DNA from 3 places in the Solibacillus ferritrahens genome. Region 3 is predicted to be linked to each of the others. Evidence: riboswitches for the same ligand, from Rfam matches in the RefSeq annotation. Region 3 holds a riboswitch; each other region holds the start of a gene.
What was found. A riboswitch is a leader RNA that binds a small molecule or an ion and turns the genes downstream of it on or off. The one in region 3 is predicted to bind thiamine pyrophosphate.
Positions count from the first base shown of each region.

Region 1: linked by a shared signal. The riboswitch ahead of tenA (thiaminase II) and the one ahead of thiD (bifunctional hydroxymethylpyrimidine kinase/phosphomethylpyrimidine kinase) in region 3 are both predicted to bind thiamine pyrophosphate.
Region 2: linked by a shared signal. The riboswitch ahead of thiT (energy-coupled thiamine transporter ThiT) and the one ahead of thiD (bifunctional hydroxymethylpyrimidine kinase/phosphomethylpyrimidine kinase) in region 3 are both predicted to bind thiamine pyrophosphate.

Region 1 covers NZ_JAXCLE010000023.1:4,866-9,140, reverse strand. Annotated here, with positions in the region: gene SNE38_RS16945 (efflux RND transporter permease subunit) at 1-604, shown strand, start outside; gene SNE38_RS16940 (M14 family zinc carboxypeptidase) at 705-1,880, shown strand; TPP riboswitch at 1,948-2,046, shown strand; TPP riboswitch at 2,100-2,198, shown strand; gene tenA (thiaminase II) at 2,271-2,963, shown strand; gene SNE38_RS16930 (thiamine phosphate synthase) at 2,987-3,595, shown strand; gene thiO (glycine oxidase ThiO) at 3,579-4,275, shown strand, end outside.
Region 2 covers NZ_JAXCLE010000005.1:167,756-172,030, forward strand. Annotated here, with positions in the region: gene SNE38_RS07085 (SMC family ATPase) at 1-822, shown strand, start outside; gene SNE38_RS07090 (hypothetical protein) at 880-1,011, opposite strand; gene SNE38_RS07095 (DUF4870 domain-containing protein) at 1,081-1,407, opposite strand; TPP riboswitch at 1,525-1,633, shown strand; gene thiT (energy-coupled thiamine transporter ThiT) at 1,747-2,307, shown strand; gene map (type I methionyl aminopeptidase) at 2,523-3,275, shown strand; gene SNE38_RS07110 (polyphosphate kinase 2 family protein) at 3,448-4,272, shown strand.
Region 3 covers NZ_JAXCLE010000007.1:153,044-157,318, forward strand. Annotated here, with positions in the region: gene SNE38_RS09210 (bifunctional 2',3'-cyclic-nucleotide 2'-phosphodiesterase/3'-nucleotidase) at 1-769, opposite strand, end outside; gene thiD (bifunctional hydroxymethylpyrimidine kinase/phosphomethylpyrimidine kinase) at 948-1,760, opposite strand; TPP riboswitch at 1,849-1,947, opposite strand; gene SNE38_RS09220 (LysM peptidoglycan-binding domain-containing protein) at 2,117-3,406, opposite strand; gene SNE38_RS09225 (cell wall hydrolase) at 3,577-4,017, shown strand; gene SNE38_RS09230 (hypothetical protein) at 4,102-4,275, opposite strand, start outside.

The sequences.
Region 1 (4,275 bases), on a different contig from region 3:
AGACGAAAAGATTGCTGATTTAGAATTACCTAAAGGTGTTACGACTGGTGTAGGTGGTGTTGCGGCTGATATGACTGAAACATTCACTCAATTAGGGGTAGCGATGATTGCAGCAATTGCCATTGTATACTTCATCTTAGTTGTAACATTCGGTGAAGGTTTGGCACCATTTGCGATTTTATTCTCATTACCATTTACTGTGATCGGTTCATGGATTGGGCTATTCGCGACAGGCCAAACAATTTCTGTATCGGTTATGATGGGATTACTGATGTTAATCGGTATTGTTGTCACGAACGCTATCGTACTTGTTGACCGTATTATCCGTATGGAACATGAAGGTATGAATATGCGTGAAGCAATATTGGAAGCTGGGGCAACCCGTTTACGACCAATTTTAATGACCGCGATTGCAACAATTGGTGCGATGTTACCAATGGCATTCGGTGGTGCTGGTGGCGGACTAATATCTCAGGACTTAGCCGTAACAGTAATTGGTGGTTTATTATCATCAACAGTATTAACATTAGTCATCGTTCCGATTGTATATGAAGTATTATCGAAAATGCTGAAGAAAAATCGTAAAGATGTAAAAGACAATTAATATGGGCGGCCTGTAGGAATAATATTCTTACAGGCTGTTTTTTATTGTACAGTTAAGGGTAAAGAAGTTAAGTTTTAAAGACCTAAGCGGGAGGGATTTCATGAGAAAAATATTGCTTTTTAGTTTTATATTTTTTGCAACAGCCATTTTTCATCCAATGACTACAAATGCTGCTACAGAAAAGATTGACCTTGGTAAGTACCCAGTACAAGTAATCGCAAAAAAGGATACGGAACTAAAGGATAAGAATGGGGCTGTTTTAAAAAGAGTAGCAAAAGGGGAAAAGCTTTTATTAACCGGGATACAAGGGAAGCAAGGTATCGTAAGAAATTCTTCTAAAACAGCTTTCCTTACTTTAACTGATGTTCACTATGCTCAATTAGTTGACGGTTCAAAAATGTTAACATTTGATGAAATAGCCTCTAAGTTAAAAATGATTTCCCTGATGTATCCTTCACTTACGCAATTACAGGAAATTGGACAATCTGTTGAAGGGCGCTCTATCTATTCAATAAAGCTCGGAACTGGTAAAAAGGAAGTTTTATTTGATGCGGCATTTCATGGCCGGGAACATATGACGACGAATGTGCTGATGGAAATGATTGATACATATTTAAAGGCCTACGTGAATGGCACGAAGATAGAAAAATATGATGTGAAAACGATATTAAGTGAGGTAAGTATTGTGTTTGTACCAATGGTTAACCCAGATGGTGTAACACTTTCACAAGGTGGAAAAGTGAAAACATCTATGGCCAAGTTGAGAGCGATGAATGGGAGCTCCAATTTTAATCGTTGGAAAGCAAATATAAATGGTGTCGATTTAAACCGTCAATTCAATGTGAACTGGCAATTAATTAAAATGACAAAGCCTTCGTATAAAGAATATAAAGGAAAAGCGCCGAATACAGAGCCTGAAGCACTTGCAATGAAAAGACTGATTGATCGCGGCAATCACTTAGCCTATGTATCTTATCATTCATCCGGTCAAATTATATATTGGAGTCGAGCGAAGAACCAATTTGAACGTACGAAAAAGCTAGTAAAGGGAGTTTCTTCAATTACAGGCTATAAAATGATGCCTGTAACAACAAAAAACGAACCAATTGCAGCTTCTGAGGACTACTTCACAAAAGTTAAAGACCGACCTGCGATGACGGTTGAAATAGCACCATATGCCGGTGAAGCTTCGGTACCACTGAAACGCTGGAACAATGTTTGGAAGCAAAATAAAACTGTCGCACTATACGTAGCGAATGAAGCGAGAAAATGGTAGGTAGTAGGAAATAATTTAAAATACCATTGCATTTATTCAGAATTATCAGTAGACTAGTAGTAATTAAATGAATTTGCAGGGGGACACGTAAGTGTTGAGAAGGTAAAACCTGACCCTTAGAACCTGTTCCGTTAACACGGGCGTAGGGAGCAAAATGTACAAGCTAATAATCGTACGTGGCGCTCTCCATCTTTTTGGAGAGCTTTTCTTTTGCAAATTTTTTAATTGCGGGGGGACACAATTGTGTTGAGAAGGTTAAAACCTGACCCTTAGAACCTGACAGTTAATACTGGCGTAGGGAGCAATAAGTGCGTACATATGCACTTTTTTAGGCATCTCTACTTTTCGTAGAGGTGCCTTTTTTGCTTACGCCTCCAAGGAGGAATTAGGATGGATTTTTGTGGAGAAGTAAGAAAGCAAACGGAATATTATTGGGAGGCCAGTTTGAAGCATCCATTTGTACAAGGTATTGCTGATGGAACATTGGAGCTGGAAAAGTTTAAATTTTATATGCTGCAGGACTCATATTATTTAAAGCATTATATGAAACTACTTGCGATGCTGGCGGCAAAAGCTAATGAGGATGAGGATGTAGCTTATTTCCTGGAAACCGCGAACTTTATCCGGGAAGCAGAGTTAGAGCTACACCGTTCGACTTTTAATGAGTTGCAGGTTACGCCTGAAGAAATCAGTAATTTTGAACCAGCACCTGCAGCGTACAATTATGTCAGTCACATGTATCAAGCATTTTATACAGGGATGATTGCCGACGCATACGCTGCGATACTACCTTGCCCGTGGTTATATCAGGAAATCGGAGCCGCATTACGAAAAGCAACACCGGGTGTTAAGTTGTATCAGCAGTGGATTGATTTATATGCCTCCGCTGAGATGGAACAAACAATTGAAAAACAAAAGGAAATGATGAATCGATTTGCACAGATGCCAGGAAATGATGAACGTGAATTGACAGCCCATTTCAAGCGCAGTTGCTATTATGAGTGGCAGTTTTGGGAAATGTCCTGGACTTGTCAGGATTGGCAACAGGAAGTGTATAGGAATGAGCATGTTACGAACTTGTAAACATCCTGGAGGGGCGTAGTTATATGAAGTTAATGGCAGTAACAGATGATAGTCAGCCAATTTTAGTATTAGCACAAAAAATCATTCAAATTCAGCAAATCGTGGATTATATCCAAATACGTGAAAAAACAAAAACAGCAAAAGAAGTGGTGACTTTACTGGAATATTTGGATAAGGGAGCTGTCCCGAAAGACAAAATCATCGTAAATAGTCATTTGGATATTGCCTTGAGCAACGGTATTCAAACGATTCATTTACCGGAGAGAGGCTTATCGGGACAACAGGTTAAAGATCAATATCCACAACTTCGAATAGGTAGATCGATTCATGATTATGTGGGCGCCATGGAGGCAGAGCGGCAAGGGGCTGATTATGTTCTTTATGGACATTGCTTTGAAACAAACAGTAAAAAAGGAAAGGTTCCAAACGGTCTTTCTCCCATACATGAAATGAAAAAGAACTTAAAAATTCCCGTCTTCGCGATTGGTGGGATTCATGTGGATCGAGTACAGGCACTCCTAGATGTTAAGGCAGATGGGATAGCGGTTATGTCCGGTATTTTTTCGGCAACGCATCCATTTGCAGCAGCACACCAATATAGGGAGGCCATTAAAGATGCAATCAAGCTATGACGTAGTCGTAATTGGCGGAGGGATTATTGGAAGTGCGATTGCCTATTATTTAGCAAAGGATCAAGTCGAGGTAGCCGTCCTTGAGGAAAGTCGAATTGGTCTAAAAGCGACAAGTGCAGCGGCGGGTATGCTTGGTGCACATTCGGAATATGAGGGCGATGGAAAGGACTTCTTCACTTTTGCGAGATACAGTCAGGCGCTCTATTCGAAGATACAGGATGAACTATACGGGCTAAGTGGCATTGATATTGGCTGCAAAAAGGGAGGGATTTTAAAGCTGGCCTTTTCTGAACGTGACAAGAAAGAATTAGGGACAATACTCGCACTGCCTACTGTGACATGGCTTGAAGCAAATGAAGTAAAAAATCTAGAACCCGATGTTTCCCCGCATATAATAGGGGCTGCCTATATTGAAGAGGATACTAGTGTACTGCCGTATCGTGTATGCCAGGCTTTTTTTAAAGGGGCACAAGTTTACGGTGCATCCATTTTTGAGCATACAAAGGTGTTAAAGATTCAAAAGCAGCAGGATACTTTTCAAATAGATACAACACTAGGAATGATCAAAGCAAAACGAGTTGTCATTGCTACGGGTGCTTGGAGTAATCCCTTTTTTCAGCAGCTAGGTATAGAGCAGCAAATAACACCGGTCAAAGGGGAATGTATTGCTGTTGAAGGGA
Region 2 (4,275 bases), on a different contig from region 3:
CTATCTCAGCAGGTTCAACAACAAATACAGGAAACATTAGAGAGCTATAAGCAAAATGTCCATACTTTAACAGTGCAAATTGCAGAAGAACAACAAATGTTAGAGGGAAAAGAATTGGTGGATTTGAAGGCTATTGAGCAACAGATTTCGCTGCTTAATGAGCAAATAGAAGCCCAATATTCAGAAGTGAAATTAGTCCATTCTTACGCATTACAGTGTGGGGAAACTTTAGAAAAGCTTGAAAAATCAGCTCGACAAATAGAAGATTATAAAGAAAAATTAATGCAAGTCGAACATGTATATGATTTAATTCGTGGACAGAATGAAGCGAAAATTTCTTTTGAACGATTTGCGCAAATAGGCTATTTAGAAAAAGTAACACAAGCTGCAAATGAAAGACTACGTGTTTTATCAAATGGTCAGTATTTTTTAAAGTCAACGGGTCGTAAAGAAGGAAATGCACAAAGCGGGTTAAGTATTGATGTATATGATAGCAACACTGGGCAAACACGCGATGTTAAAACATTATCCGGAGGTGAAAAATTCAATGCTTCGCTTTCACTAGCTTTAGGAATGGCGGATGTTATTCAAAGTGTTCAGGGCAGTGTGCATATTGATACTATGTTCATCGATGAAGGCTTCGGTACGTTGGATGAAGAAGCATTACGACGCGCTATCGATATTTTAATTGACCTACAGCAAACGGGTCGCTTAATCGGTGTCATTTCACATGTCGCGGAACTTAAAGCAGCGATGCCGGCCATTTTACAAGTACAAAAGCTAAAAGAAGGCTATAGTAAAACAGAAATTATTATTAAATAAATGATTGTACAAAAAAACACATTTCACACGAAAGACTGAGTGAAATGTGTTTTTGTGTTAACGCTTTGTAGCTCGTCGTGTAGTTGTTGCACGTTGCGGAGTAGATTTTTTATCCATCATTTTTTTTATGATGGGATAAAGTATTGGACCGAATTTAATTGCTGTTTTAACAAGTTTGTTTAGTTTCATACGTATACACTCCTTAACGAATATCATTTCGTATAAGAAATATACCCAATTAAGGAGCTTTCATAAACATTAACGTAAAACTTTAATAGCTTTCACTAAATTCCAAATTCCCGTAATTGAAAAGATAATCAGTAAAGCAACAAGGGCAATAAAATGCGAACTTACAAAGAAATCCTGTATCGCCAAAGTTTCATGAGTCAAAAATAGCGAAATAAAAAAGTAAATAATATACAAAACACCAAAAGCAATCGGAATAAGTTGGGTAATAAAAGCCTTTTTCGAGTGCTCCCTTACAAAATCATCTTTTGAAACAACATATATAATGAACGGCAAGATAGAGGGTGCAAAGTAAAAGCTTAAATAGCTTAATGCACTTAATCCTTTTGATTGATCCATTTCATTCACTCCTTTGTATGTATACGAACGGTCTAGAATTTAGTTACAAAAAAATCGTCTGTTGAAAGTTGGAAAAATATTCGATACAATTAATTTGTTCAAACAATATTTATTTAGATGTACCACAAGGGGAGCCGAGTAAGTCGGCTGAGATTGTGCACGTAATTGCACTGACTCTTTGAACCTGTAAGTTAGCACTTGCGTAGGGATGTGGATAGAAACCGACTGTTCAAACGATAGTCAGGCTTTTGTCCTGATTATCGTTTTTTTTATTTTTGCAGATGGATTTCTATTCCTTCTTCACTTCTGTTACATCGGAAAAAGGAAAGGAGCATTGTTATGGACAAAAAGAGATTACTTATGATGGTGGAAATAGCGATTTTCGCTGCCGTCGGACTGGTGCTGGATCAAATATCATTTAAAATGTGGGCGCAAGGTGGATCGATTAGCTTTGTAATGGTTCCTATTATTTTAATGGCAATTCGTTGGGGGTTAACAGCAGGTCTTGCAACTGGCCTACTAATCGGAATAATGCAGATGATGTTTGGAGCTTATATTGTCCACTGGCTTCAGGCAATTCTTGATTATGGTCTTGCTTTTACTGTAGTAGGTTTAGCGGCAATTATAAGAAAGCCTTTATTACAAGCAACGCAATCACTAAATAAAACAAAAATGGCGCTTTACATTGTAATAGGTACGTTATTAGGTGGATCTTTACGATTCGTTTGCCACTTACTTGCCGGAGTTGTCTTCTTTAAGGAATTTGCAGGCGACGATAACGTATGGATGTATTCCATTATTTACAACGGTTCCTACATGCTGCCAGCAACAATTATTACAGCTATTATTGCCATCTTATTATTCACGTCTGCACCACGTTTATTGCAAAAAGTACAATAAGTTTAATTATTAATATAGAACTAGGTTTGAAGTGCGGATTGCCATCTTCAAATCTAGTTTGTTTTTTTATTATAAATGTACTCTAATCTATACTTCATTTTTGCACATAATTCCTGGATTTAAACACATCATTTAAAAAAACAATGAACACTTACAACCGATTTTAAGTATGTTATAGTTAAGGGTAGACATTGTTTAGAGGAAGGAAGTTACACATGATTGTTACAACACAAGAAGAAATCAAAGCTTTTAAAAAAATAGGACGTATTTGTGCTGAAATTCGTGAAGCGATGAAAGCGGCGACAGTACCGGGCGTGACAACAAAAGAATTGGATGAAATTGCAGGGCGAATGTTTGCCGAGGCTGGCGCAATTTCAGGTCCAAAAGGTGAATATGACTTCCCTGGCTATACTTGTATTTCAGTGAATCATGAAGTGGCACACGGTATTCCAGGTAGTAAAGTGATTCAAGAAGGCGATATTGTCAACATTGACGTATCAGGTTCATTGGATGGGTATTTTGCAGATACTGGTATTTCCTTCGTTGTCGGGGAAGGCTACGAGGATAAAGAAAAGCTTTGTGCTGTAGCAAAATCAGCATTTGAACGTGCAATGACAAAAGTTAAAGCAGGTTCAAAATTAAATCAAATTGGTAAAGCAGTTGAACGTGAAGCGCGTGATCATGGCCTAACGGTTATTATGAACTTAACGGGGCATGGTTTAGGAAAATCATTGCATGAAGAGCCAAACCACGTATTAAACTATTATGATGCCTGGGATACAACAATTATGAAGGAAGGGATGGTTTTAGCAGTAGAACCATTCATTTCAGCAAAGGCAGAGCATATTGTCGAATCTGGGGATGGTTGGACATTTGTCACTCCGGATAAATCATTAGTCGCTCAAATTGAACATTCAATTATTGTAACAAAAGACAAACCAATTATTTTAACAACATTAGAAGACTAATTAGAAAACGTGGAAGCATATAATGCGGCCACGTTTTTTACTTTTGTTCTAGCGGGTGTTTAAATCAACATAAAATAATCAAACGATTCAAATAAATCACAACAACAATTACCATTTTCATACACTTTCAAGTAAAATATATGTAAGGATTCGTAATAGAGGAGGCCGTTGAATGAAGAAACTAAATGATTTGGATCTAACATTAAAATTGGATAAGAAGCTATACAAAAAGCAATTGAAAGAGCTGCAGTATGAAGTGCTTAATATTCAGCAATTTTTATACAACAATAAAATCGGTCTCATCTTCGTATTTGAAGGAATGGATGCAGCAGGAAAAGGGGGGGCCATTAAGCGATTAACAGAACACATTGATCCCCGTGGATTAATCGTTTCGCCAATTTCCGCACCACAGCCACACGAAATGCGTTATCATTATATGCATCGATTTTGGAGGAAGTTACCCCAGCATGGACAGATTGCCATCTTTGACCGTTCCTGGTATGGTCGTGTATTAGTGGAACGCATCGAAGGCTTTGCAAAAGAACATGAATGGCAGCGGGCGTATAACGAAATTAATGGTTTTGAAAAGCAATTAACAGATGAAGATTATATTATAGTTAAATTCTGGATTCATATAGATGCAGATGAGCAATTGAAGCGTTTCATGGAAAGAGCGGAAGATCCGTATAAATCATGGAAACTAACAGATGAAGATTGGCGAAATCGTGAAAAGTTTAATTTATATATAGAAGCGGCAGATGAGATGTTTGCTAAAACAAATACAGAAAATGCCCCTTGGTGTTTAATTCCTGGCAACGATAAATTTTATGCACGAGTACAAGTGCTAAAAGAAGCTGTTGCTCAAATTGAGAATCAAATAACAAAACGGGGTCTTCAACTTACTAATGTTTTTGAAAATCATAATGAACAAGCAGCAGAAAGTACACTGCCTGAATTTATAGAAATACAGCCAAAGCAAAAAAAGAAAAAGTCATAAACG
Region 3 (4,275 bases):
CTTCTCCTTCTTTTAATTTTTTCACGGATTGAATGTAAGAGCCAAGAGGCGTTCCTTGAATGGCATCTCCATTATCAAATAATACTGTATTCGGGTTTTCCTCACGAGCTTTTTCGATGAGCAACGCAGTTTTTGCCAAGCCTAAACTATTCGTTGGCGCATCTTTGTAATAATCATAATTCATAATATTAGTATGAATATCCGTCGTACCTAAAATGCGCAATGCCACGGTCGTATTTGCTTCAACTGGGTTATATTCCGCCAAAAACCGCTGCAGAATCTTTTGCATTTGGACTTTCGTGACAAACTCATTCGGTTTGATCGTCCCGTCTTCATAGCCTGTTAATAAGCCTAACTCTACTGCCTTTGCCATCTCTTGACGATTCCCAGATCCAATTTTATTCGCATCTTTAAATTGATTTAATACATTTTCGGAATATTGTTTTTCATCCGGTATACCCCTAGCTGCAATAAGGAAGGCATGTGTGCGTGTCAATTTTTCATTTGGTGCAAACTGCGTCGGTGTTTTACCTTTAATTAACTTTAGTTCCACAGCCTTTTCAATATATGGCTTCAGTGAATCGGGTACGTCCTTGAATTGAACGGATTGTCCAGAACCTACTTCTACCCCTAATGCATCAATGACTGCCTTCACAAAATCTCCACGTGTCATTTCTTCATTGTTGGAAGTAGATGCCGCTGATACTCCAGCCATTCCACTAGTTAAAAGTGTTAATGTAAGGGCAGAAGCAGAAAGTTTTTTCCACATTTATTTCACTCCTATTATCTAAATTGTTCAACAAGTCCATCATACTAAATTGCCAGAATAGTAGAAAAGAGCAAATTGATACATTACTATATCGAGGTAAGTAGTACTTTTTGAGAGTTAAAAAAATGCCACAAGTTATTCACTTCAAGAAACGGGTACAATTTACTCAATAAATTAATTAAATTACTTGCACGTCGCAAATTCCGCGGTGCTCCTGGTAGGCAAAATGGTTTGTAGGGCCAAATCCATGACCAATATTCAGTGGGTAACGAATCGCTAATTGAACAAACTTTTTTGCTTCAATGATCGCTGTTTTTAATGGTTTCCCTTTCGCAATTTCTGCGGTAATTGCTGCTGAAAATGTACATCCTGTTCCATGTGTATGAATTGTTTTCAGTCTTTCTGTTTTCATTTTAAAAGGCTTTTCCCCTCGAATAAACACCGTATCAATCGCATGCTTACCCGCTAAATGACCACCTTTTATCACTACACATTGCATACCTAAATTTAATAAATATTCCCCTGCAAATTTAATTTCCTCTTCGGTTTTGATCGTAAGCCCGGTCAATACTTCTGCTTCGGGTATATTCGGTGTACAAACCGTTGCAACCGGAAGTAGTTTTTCCTTTAAAGCTATTGTTGCTTGCTCTTTCAATAAGCTAGCCCCGCCTTTTGCAATCATTACTGGATCTAAAATAAGTGGTATTTCTTTAGATTCCAATACCGAGACAATTGTTTCTACGATTTCTGCATTAAACAGCATACCTGTTTTAACAGCTTTTAAATCAAAATCATCGAGTACTGCATTTAATTGATCCTTTACAAAATCAGCAGTAGCAGGATAGATTCCATGCACCCCTTTTGTGTTTTGAGCCGTTAAAGCTGTAATCACTGATGTGCCGAAAACTCGAAGCTCTTGAAAGGTTTTTAAATCAGCTTGAATGCCAGCCCCGCCCCCACTATCGGATCCTGCTATAGTACATGCAATCATTTTTACCACTCCTAATAAAAATATTATTAAGTGTCACTGCAAAAGAAAGACCCCACGTAAAATACGCGGGGTCTTAGTAAGTACATATGTATAATTGTACTTTGCTCCCTACGTCCGTATTAACGGTCAGGTTCTAAGGGTCAGGTTTTAACCTTCTCAACACAAATGTGTCCCCCTGCAAATGCATTTAATTACGTCGAGTGTATCAGAATAAAATTTACATGGCAAGTAAATGGTAAAATTTTAGATTCATAATATACTTTCTAATGCAAAGTACGATTGTAAATTGCCACATCACTTATAAAAACTCAGATGAGCTATATACCATTTCATCTGAGTTTTTATTTAATCCTATTTTATTTCTTAACGACATTAAAGTTTGAACCGATAAGTTGCCAGTTTTGGGGGAAAGGTAAACCAAGTTTCCAATAACCGACACCCCGTAAATTCAGTCTTTTTACTAAATTAAATTTTGCCTGGATGGAACGTGCATCTTCAAACCATACAATATGTGAACGTCCTTGCTCATCATAATAGTTAAAGTACGGTGCCTGTGCCGTATAGTCATATTGAATGGCAGCATTATAACGTTTGGCTATTTCAATTGCACGCTGTGGACTTAATGCTTCTGCATATTCCCCCCCTTGCACAAAAGGTAACGTCCAATCATACCCATACAAATTTTGCCCAAGTAAAATTTTATTTGCCGGAATTTCCGTTAAAGCATATTGAACTACTTGTTCAACTTGAGGGAGCGGGGAGACAGCCAGAGGTGGTCCTGCAGAATACCCCCACTCATATGTCATTAGCATAACAAAATCTACTATTTCCCCATGAGCTCTATAATCATGACCTACCGTCCATTCCCCTGGCTGATTCGCACTCGATTTTGGTGCCAGTGCCGTGGAAACTGTATAACCTTCAGCATGCATACGCTCTACCGCACTTCTCAAGAAATTATTATAGGCTTCCCTTTGATCACCTGGTATTCTCTCAAAATCAAAATGGATATCCGACACATTCCCAATTCTTTTTGCTTCTGCAATAATATTGTCAAAAAGTAAGTTTTGTACTGCTTTACTTTGAAAAATGTCACGTGCTAGCTCACTACTGAACTGATAATCTTCTAGATTCGTTATCGCCATTGCAATACTTGCATTATTTTCTGCCGCCAAACTAGGTAATGGTGCAATTACTGGCGCCTTTAATGAACCATCCCGTCCAGCTTCATAGCTGAATAGGGCTAAATACGTTAAATAGGGACTCGTTTCACGCACTTGATTTACTAGTAGTTCACTTACTTCATCGCCTCTTGGTTCAACATAAGCGAAAATTTCAGCAGATGTTTTCGCAGCGGGAGGAATATATAAACGCGTTCCAATCATTAATAATGCATTTGGCGATAAACCATTTACTTGTGCAAGTGTCAAATAATTCACATTAAAACGTTGTCCTATTGACCATAAGCTATCCCCCGGTTGAACAATATAATATTGACCATTTACTGGAATCACAAGCGCTTGCCCTACAACTAAGCGATTAGGCTCGGGAATTTGATTGGCATCCACAATATTCTGTATCGTCGTTCCATAAGCTTGCGCAATTCCCCATAGCGATTCTCCTGGCTGTACAACATGAATTTGAATTGTCGGTCCTCCTTTTTCTATATACTAATTTATGAACTTAATGCTCTATTAATGCGAGAGAAAAAGTCATAAATGAATAAGAGTACTTTTTGAAATAATTTTTATACAAAACTAATTAAGATATGCGCATCCTAGCAAACTTTTTCATACTATAAATGTGAGGTGAAAAAATGCCAAGAGTAAAATATCGAGACGCAGATGTCGATTTGATGGCAAGAATGATGCGAGCTGAGGCTGAAGGTGAAGGAAAACAGGGGATGTTATATGTTGGGAATGTCATTGTCAATCGTGCAGTGGCTTCTTGCTTAGACTTTAATGATGTAAGGACAATTGAACAAGTCATTTATCAAGTACAAGGAAATAACTATTCATTTGAAGCTGTTCAAAAAGGGAATATGTTTTATCAGCGAGCACGACCTACTGAACAAAGATTGGCGCGACAAGCTTTAGATTATTGGAGAGAACATCCTGCAAAATATGCCCTGTGGTATTTTAATCCGTCTGGTGAATGTCCTCCGACATGGTATGGGCAACCATTTACAGGGCAATTTAAACAACATTGCTTCTATGAACCTGTAGCCGGAACATGTGAAAGTGTATATATAGGATAGATTTTCCTATCGCTAAATCATTAGAGAGCCTTTTAAAATAAATAAGGCTCTTTTTTTATTTTGAAAAGAAAGTGATAATTATACTTATTTTTTGTTGGACTGCTGGTTTTTATCGTGATTTGTTTTGTTATTTTTATTTTTGAGTTTAGCATCAAATTCTTCTGCAAATTCAGCTACATTATCTTCTGGATTTCGATCATGACTTGTCTTATTATGATGCAATTCTTTATAAGTAGCATAAGGGTTATGTGTTCTTTC